One region of the Streptomyces sp. RK62 genome, then DNA from elsewhere that is predicted to be linked to it. Evidence: predicted binding sites of a transcription regulator. Region 1 holds the regulator's gene; each other region holds the start of a gene.
The links. Region 1 encodes HrcA, which represses chaperone genes, less so after heat shock. Its sites were predicted from a motif close to TTNGCACTCNGNNNNNCNGAGTGCNAA; they were not measured.

Region 1 (3,905 bases):
TCGAGCAGCACGGCGAGCTTGGCGTCGTAGCCGTCGTCCCGGCCGCTGTCGCGGTCCCCCAGCTCGGTCTCGTACCAGGCGGCCTCGCCGGCCAGCTGGTGGGCGTAGACGTCGACGGCCGCCGCATTGGAGGGTGCGGCGCCGGCCGCTCCGGTGGAGCCGGTGCTTGCACCGGGGTACTCCGGCTGGGGCATGAAGAGGTTGACCCCGAAGGGCCGCTGGGTCAGGCTCCGCAGCTGCTTGATCTCCTGGTACATCCCGTCGGCGGTCTTGTACCCGGCGGCGAGAAAGCCCAGCCCCCCGGCCTCGGACACGGCGGCCGCGAGCTGCGGCACGGAGACGCCGCCGGCCATGGGTGCCTGCACGATCGGGTGAGGCAGGAGATCGGTCAGTGCGGAGGACATGACGGCATGTTGTCACGTCCCCCGAACAAGTCCGAATCGGCCCTTCCCCTTGCGGGGCAAGGGATCGGGCCGTCCGGGTCAGCGTCCGTTGAAGGCGTCCTTCAGGCGCGAGAACAGCCCCTGCTGACCGGGCTGGAACTGGCCCTGGGGCCGCTCCTCGCCGCGCAGCTTGGACAGCTCGCGCAGCAGGCGCTCCTGCTCCGGGTCGAGCTTGGTCGGGGTCTGCACCTCGACGTGGACGATGAGGTCGCCCCGGCCGCCGCCGCGCAGATGCGTGACACCGCGGCCGTGCAGCGGGATCGACTGGCCGGACTGGGTGCCGGGCCGGATGTCGACCTCCTCCATGCCGTCCAGCGTCTCCAGCGGCACCTTGGTGCCGAGGGCCGCCGCCGTCATCGGGATGGTGACGGTGCAGTGCAGGTCGTCGCCGCGCCGCTGGAAGGTGCTGTGCGGCAGCTCGTGGATCTCGACGTAGAGGTCGCCGGCGGGACCGCCGCCGGGGCCGACCTCGCCCTCACCGGCGAGCTGGATCCGGGTGCCGTTGTCGACACCGGCCGGGATCTTGACGGTGAGGGTGCGGCGGGACCGCACACGTCCGTCGCCCGCGCACTCCGGGCACGGCGTCGGGACGACGGTGCCGAAGCCCTGGCACTGCGGGCAGGGCCGCGAGGTCATGACCTGGCCGAGGAAGGACCGCGTCACCTGCGACACCTCGCCGCGGCCGCGGCACATGTCGCAGGTCTGGGCGGAGGTGCCGGGGGCGGCGCCCTCGCCGCTGCAGGTGTTGCAGACGACGGCGGTGTCGACCTGGATGTCCTTCGTGGTGCCGAAGGCCGCCTCGTCGAGCTCGACCTCCAGCCGGATCATCGCGTCCTGGCCGCGCCGGGTCCGCGAGCGCGGGCCCCGCTGGGAGGCCGTGCCGAAGAACGCGTCCATGATGTCGGAGAAGTTGCCGAAGCCGCCGGCGCCGAAGCCGCCCGCGCCCTGGCCGCCCGCCTGGGACAGCGGGTCGCCGCCGAGGTCGTAGACCTGCTTCTTCTGCGGGTCCGACAGCACCTCGTAGGCGGCGTTGATCTCCTTGAACCGCTCCTGGGTCTTCGGGTCCGGGTTGACGTCCGGGTGCAGCTCGCGGGCGAGCCGCCGGAAGGCCTTCTTGATCTCTTCCTGCGACGCGTCGCGACGCACGCCGAGCACGGCGTAGTAGTCCGTGGCCACCTACGACTCCGCCAGGATCTGTCCGACGTAACGTGCCACTGCGCGTACCGCTCCCATCGTTCCCGGGTAATCCATGCGGGTCGGTCCGACCACGCCGAGCTTGGCGACTGCCTCGCCGCCCGAACCGTAGCCCACCGACACGACGGACGTGGAGTTGAGTCCCTCGTAGGCGTTCTCGTGCCCGATGCGCACGGTCATGCCCGAATCCCCCGCCTCGCCCAGCAACTTGAGGAGCACGACCTGCTCCTCCAGGGCCTCGAGCACCGGCCGGATGGTGAGGGGGAAGTCATGTCCGAAGCGGGTCAGATTGGCGGTGCCGCCGATCATCAGCCGCTCCTCGTTCTCCTCGACGAGTGTCTCCAGGAGGGTGGAGAGCACGGTCGAGACGGTGCCGCGGTCCTCGACGTCGAAGGCCTCGGGCAGATCCTCGACGAGCCGGGGCACGTCGGTGAAGCGCCGGCCGGCGACCCGGCTGTTCAGCCGGGCGCGCAGGTCCGCGAGCGAGGCCTCGCCGACGGGGGCCGGGCAGTCGATCATCCGCTGCTCGACCCGGCCGGTGTCCGTGATCAGGACGAGCATCACGCGCGCGGGGGCGAGCGAGAGCAGCTCGACGTGCCGGACGGTGGACCGGGTCAGCGACGGGTACTGCACGACGGCGACCTGCCGGGTGAGCTGCGCGAGCAGCCGCACCGTGCGCGCGACGACGTCGTCGAGGTCGACGGCGCCGTCGAGGAAGTTCTGGATGGCGCGCCGCTCGGGCGGGGTCATCGGCTTCACACCGGCGAGCTTGTCGACGAAGAGCCGGTAGCCCTTGTCGGTGGGGATGCGCCCGGCGCTGGTGTGCGGCTGCGCGATGTAGCCCTCGTCCTCCAGGGCCGCCATGTCGTTGCGTACGGTCGCCGGGGAGACGCCGAGGTTGTGCCGCTCGGTGAGCGCCTTGGAGCCCACCGGCTCCTCCGTCCCGACGTAGTCCTGGACGATCGCGCGCAGCACCTGGAGCCTGCGTTCACTCAGCATCTCGCGCACACCTCCAGCGGTCGGTCCCCTTGACACCCTTCCTGGCACTCTGTCCGTCCGAGTGCCAGCCGTCCCCGGCCAGTGTACGGCGGTGGGGTACACCCCGGGCAAGGCCGGTCGGTTTCACCTCCGTGCTCGGCAGGGGTGTGTTGGTTAGCGCTGTGACCGGAAAGGTTTGCCGGGAAGCTCGCGGCGTCCGGTGCGGTGCATCGCAAGGCGGAGCATGACCCGTGTACTGGATGTACTCGGGTGATGCGACAACGCGGCGAGGTGCCGTACCGGGCGCCGCGAGCCGGTGAACCTTTCCGGTCACAGCGCTAGCGTCGCGGTATGACGGTGACTTGGGAAGAGCTGGGGTGGGAGCGGTTGGCGGACGGGGTGGGCCGGTGCCGTCTGCCGGGGTGGGACTGCACCGTGGGGCTGGTGGCGGGCGACGGAGCGGCGCTGGCCGTCGACGCCGGGTCGAGCCTCGCGGAGGGGGCGCGGCTGCGGACGCAGGCGCAGTGGCTCACGGGTCACCGTGTGACCCATCTCGCGCTGACCCACCCCCACTTCGATCATGTCTTCGGCGCCGCGGCGTTCGCGGGCGCGGAGGTCTACGGGCCGGTGGGCATGGAGACGGTCCTGGCGGGGCGGCACGCACGCGAGGAGCTGCGCGCGGACGCGGTGCGCCACGGCCTGGACGCGGCGGCGGCCGAGGGGGCGGCGGACGCGCTGGTCGTGCCCCGCCATCCGGTGAGCGGCGAGTGGACGCTGGACCTCGGCGGCGGGCGGCAGGTCCTGCTGGCGAACGTGGGTCCGGCGCACACGGCGCACGATCTGGTGGTGCTGGTGCCGGGCCGGCTCCCCGGCGACCCGGAGGTGGTGTTCTGCGGCGATCTGGTGGAGGAGTCGGGGGAACCGCAGGCGGGCCCGGACGCCGTGCCCTCGCACTGGCCGGCCGCGCTGGACCGGCTGCTGGACCTGGGCGGTGAGAACGCGCTGTACGTACCCGGACACGGAGCGGTGGTGGACGCGGAGTTCGTCCGGCGCCAGCGCGACGGGCTCGCCGCCAGATTCGGCGTGTCGCGGTGACCGTGGGGCCGGTTCTCCTATCGTCATCCGAATGCGCCAGTACTCCCCGGACCTGACCCCGCCCTGGAAGAAGCCCACGTCCGTGCCCGAGGTCCCGGCGGAGCCGGGCTTGGTGGTCGAGGAGCCCGGTACGGGCTTCTGCGGCGCGGTGATCCGCTGCGAGGCGGGCACGGTCACCCTGGAGGACCGCTTCGG
Region 2 (3,905 bases), on a different contig from region 1:
GGAGCGGGTGACCTTGACCGGGTCGATGACGCCGGCCTTGACCAGGTCGCCGTACTCGCCGGTGGCGGCGTTGAAGCCCTGGCCCTTGTCGAGCTCGGCGACCTTCGAGGTGATGACGTAGCCCTCGAGGCCGGCGTTCTCGGCGATCCAGCGCAGCGGCTCGACGGCGGCGCGGCGGACGACGGCGACACCGGTGGCCTCGTCGCCGGTCTTGCCGAGGTTGCCCTCGAGGACCTTCACGGCGTGGACGAGCGCGGAGCCACCACCGGAGACGATGCCCTCCTCGACCGCGGCGCGGGTCGCGGAGATGGCGTCCTCCAGACGGTGCTTCTTCTCCTTCAGCTCCACCTCGGTGGCGGCGCCGACCTTGATCACGCACACGCCGCCGGCCAGCTTCGCGAGGCGCTCCTGGAGCTTCTCGCGGTCCCAGTCGGAGTCGGTGTTCTCGATCTCGGACTTGATCTGGGCGACGCGGCCCTGGACGTCCTCGGACTTGCCGGCGCCGTCGACGATCGTGGTGTCGTCCTTGGTGACGGTGACGCGGCGGGCGGAGCCCAGCACGTCGATGCCGACCTGGTCGAGCTTGAGGCCGACCTCCTCGGAGATGACGGTGGCGCCGGTGAGGGTCGCCATGTCCTGCAGCATCGCCTTGCGGCGGTCACCGAAGCCGGGGGCCTTGACCGCGACCGCGTTGAAGGTGCCGCGGATCTTGTTCACGACCAGGGTCGACAGGGCCTCGCCCTCGACGTCCTCGGCGATGATCAGCAGCGGCTTGGAGGAGTTGGTCTGGATGACCTTCTCCAGCAGCGGCAGCAGGTCGGCGATGGAGGAGATCTTGCCCTGGTTGATGAGGATGTACGGGTCCTCCAGGACGGCCTCCATGCGCTCCTGGTCCGTCACGAAGTACGGCGACAGGTAGCCCTTGTCGAAGGCCATGCCCTCGGTGAAGTCCAGCTCCAGACCGAAGGTGTTGGACTCCTCGACGGTGATGACACCGTCCTTGCCGACCTTGTCCATCGCCTCGGCGATGAGCTCGCCGACCTGCTGGTCCTGGGCGGACAGACCGGCGACGGCGGCGATGTCGGACTTCTCGTCGATCGGGCGCGCGGTCGCGAGGAGCTCCTCGGAGACGGCCGCGACGGCCGCGTCGATGCCCTTCTTCAGGGCGGCCGGGGAGGCGCCGGCGGCGACGTTCTTCAGGCCCTCACGCACGAGCGCCTGGGCGAGCACGGTGGCGGTGGTGGTGCCGTCACCCGCGATGTCGTTGGTCTTGGTCGCCACCTCCTTCACCAGCTGGGCACCGAGGTTCTCGTACGGGTCCTCGACCTCGACCTCACGGGCGATGGTCACGCCGTCGTTGGTGATGGTGGGGGCGCCGAACTTCTTGTCGATGACGACGTTGCGGCCCTTGGGGCCGATCGTCACCTTGACCGTGTCGGCAAGCTTGTTGACGCCGCGCTCGAGGGCGCGACGGGCGTCCTCGTCGAACTTCAGGATCTTCGCCATGACAGCGGGAGCCCTCTCGGATTGTGGGTTCTAAAAAAAGACACTGCGCCCCGGGCGCCCGGTTCTTATGTGGTCGCGGGGGCCAGGGGCGCAGCTGAAAGCAAGAGCTTCGAGGCGTCTTACTTCTCGATGACCGCGAGCACGTCGCGGGACGAGAGGACGAGGTACTCCTCGCCGTTGTACTTCACCTCGGTGCCGCCGTACTTGCTGTACAGCACGATGTCGCCGACCTTCACGTCGAGCGGAAGACGCTCGCCGTTCTCGAAGCGGCCCGGACCGACGGCGAGGATGACGCCCTCCTGGGGCTTCTCCTTCGCGGTGTCCGGGATGACCAGGCCAGAGGCGGTGGTCTGCTCGGCGTCGAGCGGCTGGACCACGATGCGGTCCTCAAGCGGCTTGATGGCAACCTTGGAGCTGGTGGTCGTCACGATCCGACCTCCCCCTTCGGAGATCTCACGGGGTTAACTGTCTGAGGTGGCGACCAGGTCGATCCGTCGTCGCGGGTGCCGGACCTGCCCGTCGCGTTGTTGGCACTCTCCAGTGGGGAGTGCCAGAGCCGAGACTATGACCGCGATTAGCACTCGGTCAAGCGGAGTGCCAATTCGCTCGTGGCGCGGCGCGCCGCCCGCGCCACCGGGAAGAGCCCGGCGAGCGTCTACACGTAGTCCTCGAGGCGTCCGACGGTCAGTCCGCGCTTCTGGATCTCCCGCAGCAACCGGGTGGTGCGCTCGCGCAGCGACAGCCCGGCCGGCTCCCCGGACGGCACGGAGACGATGTCACCGGGGCGCAGCCGCGCGGGCCCCTTCGCGTACGTCAGTCCGCCGTCGCCCTCCATCGCCGCCCGCCACAGCACGACGGCGGTGACCCCGCAGTCGGCGGCGGCGCGCAGCGTGGTGGCGTCGTGGACGCCGTAGGGCGGCCGGAAGAGCCGGGGGCGGATGCCGAAGCGGGCGCGCAGCTTGTGCTGCTGGCCGCAGATCTCGGCGCGCTGACCGGCGTACGGCAGCCCGCGCAGGGCGGCGTGGTCGAGGGTGTGGTTCTGGATGGACGCGCCGACCGAGCGCAGCCGCGCGAAGTGGCCGTAGCCGGGGCCGACCACGCTGTCGGTGAGGAACATGCTGACGGGCAGCCGCAGTTCGCGGACCATGTCGACGAACCGGGGGTCCTTCTCGGCGCCGTCGTCGTAGGTGAGGAAGACGACCCGGTCTCGGGTGGGGACGCGGTGCACGACGGGCGGCGGGCCGCCGGGGCGGTGCGGCAGCCGCCGGGCGGGCGGCGGGGGCGGCACGGGCAGCGGGTCGCTCAGGCCCCAGCGGCGATACGGCTGCGCGGTGTGGGTCGCGTTCTTCGCCGAGCGCGTCGCCTCCTGGCCGGACCCCGCCCGGGAGGCGGCGGGGGCGGTCTCCCCCGCGCATCCGGCGAGCAGGGCGGACGCCAGGGCCACGGCGGCGAGCGCGCGTGCCCCCGGCGGCGTCCTCACAGGTAGTCCTCCAGCCGGGCCACCGCGAACCCCTCGGCCGTGACCTTGTCCAGGAACCTGCGGATCATGTCGGGCATTGTGCCCTTCCACTCGCCCCGGCCCCGGAAGTGACTGAGCACGATGTCACCCGGACGGATCTTCCGGTCCCACTCCCGGTACTCCCAGTGGTCGACGAAGACCTCCTCGTTCCACAGCGGGACGTACCGCACGCCGCAGGACCTGGCGGCGCGCAGGGTGTCGCGGTCGTAGTTGCCGAAGGGCGGCCGGAACAGCGCGGGGCGCACGCCGTAGCGCTCCTCCATGACGTCCTGCATGCCGCAGATCTCGTACTGCTGGCGGCGGTAGGACAGGGCGGGCAGATAGCGGTGGTGCAGGGTGTGGTTGTGCAGGCCGGTGCCCGTGCGCCGCATCCGCTCGAAGTAGCCGTAGTCGTCCTTGATCACGTAGTCGCTGAGGAAGGCGGTGTACGGCACCTTCAGGTCGCTCATCATGCGCAGGAACGCCGGGTCCTTCTCGGCGCCGTCGTCGATGGTCAGGAAAACGATCTTCCGGGTCGTGGGCACGGTCGTGAAGACCGGCAGGAGGCCGAGTTCCTCGTGGCCGTCGACCTCGAAGCCCTTGCGGGTGGTGATCTCCGGCTTGGACCTGGGCGGTGGCGGGGGCACGAGCGGGACGCGGGCGAGCCGCCAGCGCCGGGCGGCGGCGACCCGGGCGGCATGGGCCTGCTGCGCCGACTGCGGCCGCCGGCCGTCGGGGGCGCGAGTGCCGTCCGGGGTGCGCGTGCTGTCCGGCGGGCGCGTGCCGTCCGGGGGGCGTGTGCCCTGCGGGGAGCGGCTGCCGTCCGGTGTGCGCGTGCCCTGCGGAGGCGACGCGGGAGCGTCGGCCGACCGGCTCGGGACGGGACCCGCGGCCGGGGAAC
Region 3 (3,905 bases), on a different contig from region 1:
GATCGTCCTCGCGAGGCTCCCGGCTAGGGAAGGTGCCAAATCCGTCTCACGGCGAGATGCGTCGTGAGGAAGATGAGGAGAAAGGGCCTCGCCTCACATGGCTGTGCAGACTGTTGCAAGCAGCACCGACTCCACCGTAGACCTCGGCCCCGCAGCGGCGCTCTCCTGTCGCGAGTGCGGCCACCGGGTCCCGCTCGGCCCGGTCTTCGCCTGCGAGGAGTGTTTCGGCCCGCTCGAGATCGCGTACGACTTCTCCGGCTACGACACCGAGAAGCTCCGTCAGCGCATCGAGGCGGGCCCCGCGAACATCTGGCGCTACGCGCCCCTGCTGCCCGTCCCGGCCGACGTGGCGGACAAGCCGAACATCAACCCCGGCTGGACCAAGCTCGTCAAGGCCGACAACCTCGCCCGCGAACTGGGCGTCACCGGCGGCCTGTACGTCAAGGACGACTCCGGCAACCCGACGCACAGCTTCAAGGACCGCGTCGTCGCGCAGGCCCTGGAGGCCGCGCGCGCCTTCGGCTTCACCACCCTGTCCTGCTCCTCGACGGGCAACCTGGCCGGCGCGGTGGGCGCCGCCGCGGCCCGCGCCGGCCTCCGCTCGTGCGTGTTCATCCCGCACGACCTGGAGCAGGGCAAGGTCGTCATGGCCGCGATCTACGGCGGCGAGCTCGTCGGCATCGAGGGCAACTACGACGACGTGAACCGTTTCTGCTCCGAGCTGATCGGCGACCCGGCCGGTGAGGGCTGGGGCTTCGTGAACGTCAATCTGCGGCCGTACTACGCCGAGGGCTCCAAGACCCTCGCGTACGAGATCTGCGAGCAGCTCGGCTGGCGGCTGCCGGACCAGCTGGTCGTCCCGATCGCCTCCGGCTCCCAGCTCACCAAGATCGACAAGGGTCTGCAGGAGCTGATCAAGCTCGGGCTCGTCGAGGACAAGCCGTACAAGATCTTCGGTGCCCAGGCCGAGGGCTGCTCGCCGGTGTCCACCGCCTTCAAGGCGGGCCACGACGTGGTCCGCCCGCAGAAGCCGGACACCATCGCCAAGTCGCTCGCCATCGGCAACCCGGCCGACGGCCCCTACGTCCTGGACATCGCGCGCCGCACGGGCGGTGCGGTGGAGGACGTGACGGACGCCGAGATCGTGCAGGCGATCAAGCTGCTCGCGCGCACCGAGGGCGTCTTCGCCGAGACCGCGGGCGGCGTCACGGTGGGCGTCACGAAGAAGCTCATCGAGAGCGGGGTCCTCGACCCCACCAGGACCACGGTCGTCCTGAACACCGGTGACGGCCTGAAGACGCTGGACGCGGTGGCGGGTACGGGCCTCACCGCGACGATTCGTCCCAACCTTGACTCCTTCCGAGAGGCTGGCCTCGCATGAGCGTGACCGTTCGCATCCCGACCATCCTGCGCACCTACACCGGCGGTCAGGCCGAGGTCGCCGCCGAGGGCGCGACCCTGGCCGAGGTCATCTCCGACCTGGAGAAGAACCACACGGGGATCGCCGCCCGGGTGCTGGACGACCAGGGCAAGCTCCGCCGCTTCGTGAACGTGTACGTGAACGACGACGACGTGCGTTTCGAGCAGGGTCTGGAGACCGCCACTCCGGACGGCGCCGGCGTCTCCATCATTCCGGCCGTCGCCGGCGGCTGACCGGATGACCGAACATTACCTTCGGTAACCGCGCTCACCGAGCGTTCATCGAATTGCCTCCTCCGTGAGAGAAACGGAGGAGGCAATTCTGTGTGATTGAGCGGGGTACAGTTGGGGAACGCACCGCCGGTTCATGGACCGGCCGCCTTTGATGGGTGCCGCCGACCCGACAAGAAGTAGCCAAAGTACGCGGCCTTTTTGCGGCCTATGCCCCGTTTGTCCGGCCCGACTTGACGCGAAGTCAGCGGAATTGTCCCCACATTCCCGACCGGTCGTGCCCGGATTTCTCGTCCGATTGACCTGTTGCAGACGGCAGTTGGGCAGATACATTCAGCCGCGGTCGACGCGTTCCGGCGCACGCCCCCGACCGATTGGGGGGTGAGGTCTGACCCGGATCCGCGAAGTGTGGATCTGTGCAAGGGCCAGTAATAGGGGAGTTAGGCATGGCTCAGGGCACCGTCAAGTGGTTCAACGCGGAGAAGGGGTACGGCTTCATCGCGGTCGACGGTGGTGCGGATGTTTTCGTCCACTACAGCGCGATCCAGATGGACGGTTACCGCACCCTGGAAGAGGGCCAGCGGGTCGATTTCGAGATCTCGCAGGGTCAGAAGGGGCCGCAGGCGGACATGGTCCGGCTGGCGACCGGCTGAAGCACGCGTCGACGAACAGCAGCGACGTTCTTCTTCGAAGGGCCCGCGCCTCCTGGGGGGCGCGGGCCCTTCGCCGTGCCCGCGCGCCCCTGTGCGCGACGGGCGCGCAGCGCGGGCGCCTTGCACTCTCGTACCCCGAGTGCTAATCATTGGCGTTAGCACTCTGAAGGTGAGAGTGACAAAGGAGGACCGGGTCGGTGAGGCCCGCAGGCCAGGTGGGGCAAGGAACCACGCGGCCGGCGAGCCGTCCGTCGCGGGCGCGGGCGCGGTCCGAAGGAATCACCCCCAGTCCTGGAGGGACCACTTCACATGGCCAAGATCATCGCGTTCGACGAGGAGGCGCGGCGCGGCCTCGAGCGCGGCATGAACCAGCTCGCGGACGCCGTCAAGGTGACGCTCGGCCCCAAGGGCCGCAACGTCGTCCTCGAGAAGAAGTGGGGCGCCCCCACGATCACCAACGATGGTGTCTCCATCGCCAAGGAGATCGAGCTCGAGGACCCGTACGAGAAGATCGGCGCCGAGCTGGTCAAGGAAGTCGCCAAGAAGACGGACGACGTCGCCGGTGACGGTACGACCACCGCGACCGTCCTCGCCCAGGCCCTGGTCAAGGAGGGCCTGCGCAACGTCGCCGCCGGCGCCAACCCGATGGCCCTCAAGCGCGGCATCGAGCGTGCCGTCGAGGCCGTCAGCGCCGCCCTGCTCGAGCAGGCCAAGGATGTCGAGACCAAGGAGCAGATCGCTTCCACGGCCTCCATCTCCGCCGCCGACACCCAGATCGGCGAGCTCATCGCCGAGGCCATGGACAAGGTCGGCAAGGAAGGCGTCATCACCGTCGAGGAGTCCCAGACCTTCGGTCTGGAGCTGGAGCTCACCGAGGGTATGCGCTTCGACAAGGGCTACATCTCGGCGTACTTCGCCACCGACATGGAGCGTATGGAGGCCGTCCTCGACGACCCGTACATCCTGATCGCGAACTCCAAGATCACGAACGTCAAGGACCTGCTCCCGCTCCTGGAGAAGGTCATGCAGTCGGGCAAGCCGCTGCTGATCATCGCCGAGGACGTCGAGGGCGAGGCCCTGTCGACCCTGGTCGTCAACAAGATCCGCGGCACCTTCAAGTCCGTCGCGGTCAAGGCCCCGGGCTTCGGCGACCGCCGCAAGGCGATGCTGAACGACATCGCCATCCTCACCGGTGGCGAGGTCATCTCCGAGGAGGTCGGTCTCAAGCTGGAGAACACCTCCCTGGACCTCCTGGGCAAGGCCCGCAAGGTCGTCATCACCAAGGACGAGACCACCATCGTCGACGGTGCCGGCTCCTCCGAGCAGGTCCAGGGCCGGGTCAACCAGATCCGCGCCGAGATCGAGAACAGCGACTCGGACTACGACCGCGAGAAGCTGCAGGAGCGCCTGGCGAAGCTCGCCGGCGGTGTCGCGGTCATCAAGGCCGGTGCCGCCACCGAGGTGGAGCTCAAGGAGCGCAAGCACCGCATCGAGGACGCCGTGCGCAACGCCAAGGCGGCCGTCGAGGAGGGCATCGTCGCCGGTGGTGGCGTGGCCCTGCTGCAGGCCTCCAGCGTCTTCGAGAAGCTGGAGCTGCAGGGT

Region 2: the regulator HrcA is predicted to act here: its motif matches at 2,081-2,107, upstream of groES (co-chaperone GroES).
Region 3: the regulator HrcA is predicted to act here: its motif matches at 2,423-2,449, upstream of groL (chaperonin GroEL).

The regions. Positions count from the first base shown of each region.
Region 1 is NZ_JAGPYD010000008.1:102,685-106,589, reverse strand. It holds gene KBY32_RS16865 (nitronate monooxygenase) at 1-404, opposite strand, end outside; gene dnaJ (molecular chaperone DnaJ) at 483-1,619, opposite strand; gene hrcA (heat-inducible transcriptional repressor HrcA) at 1,620-2,636, opposite strand; gene KBY32_RS16850 (MBL fold metallo-hydrolase) at 2,967-3,710, shown strand; gene KBY32_RS16845 (DUF3097 domain-containing protein) at 3,742-3,905, shown strand, end outside.
Region 2 is NZ_JAGPYD010000004.1:188,594-192,498, forward strand. It holds gene groL (chaperonin GroEL) at 1-1,506, opposite strand, end outside; gene groES (co-chaperone GroES) at 1,626-1,934, opposite strand; gene KBY32_RS09615 (polysaccharide deacetylase family protein) at 2,162-2,986, opposite strand; gene KBY32_RS09620 (polysaccharide deacetylase family protein) at 2,983-3,905, opposite strand, start outside.
Region 3 is NZ_JAGPYD010000010.1:211,634-215,538, reverse strand. It holds SAM riboswitch class I at 1-79, shown strand, start outside; gene thrC (threonine synthase) at 98-1,381, shown strand; gene KBY32_RS20870 (MoaD/ThiS family protein) at 1,378-1,653, shown strand; gene KBY32_RS20865 (cold-shock protein) at 2,097-2,303, shown strand; gene groL (chaperonin GroEL) at 2,613-3,905, shown strand, end outside.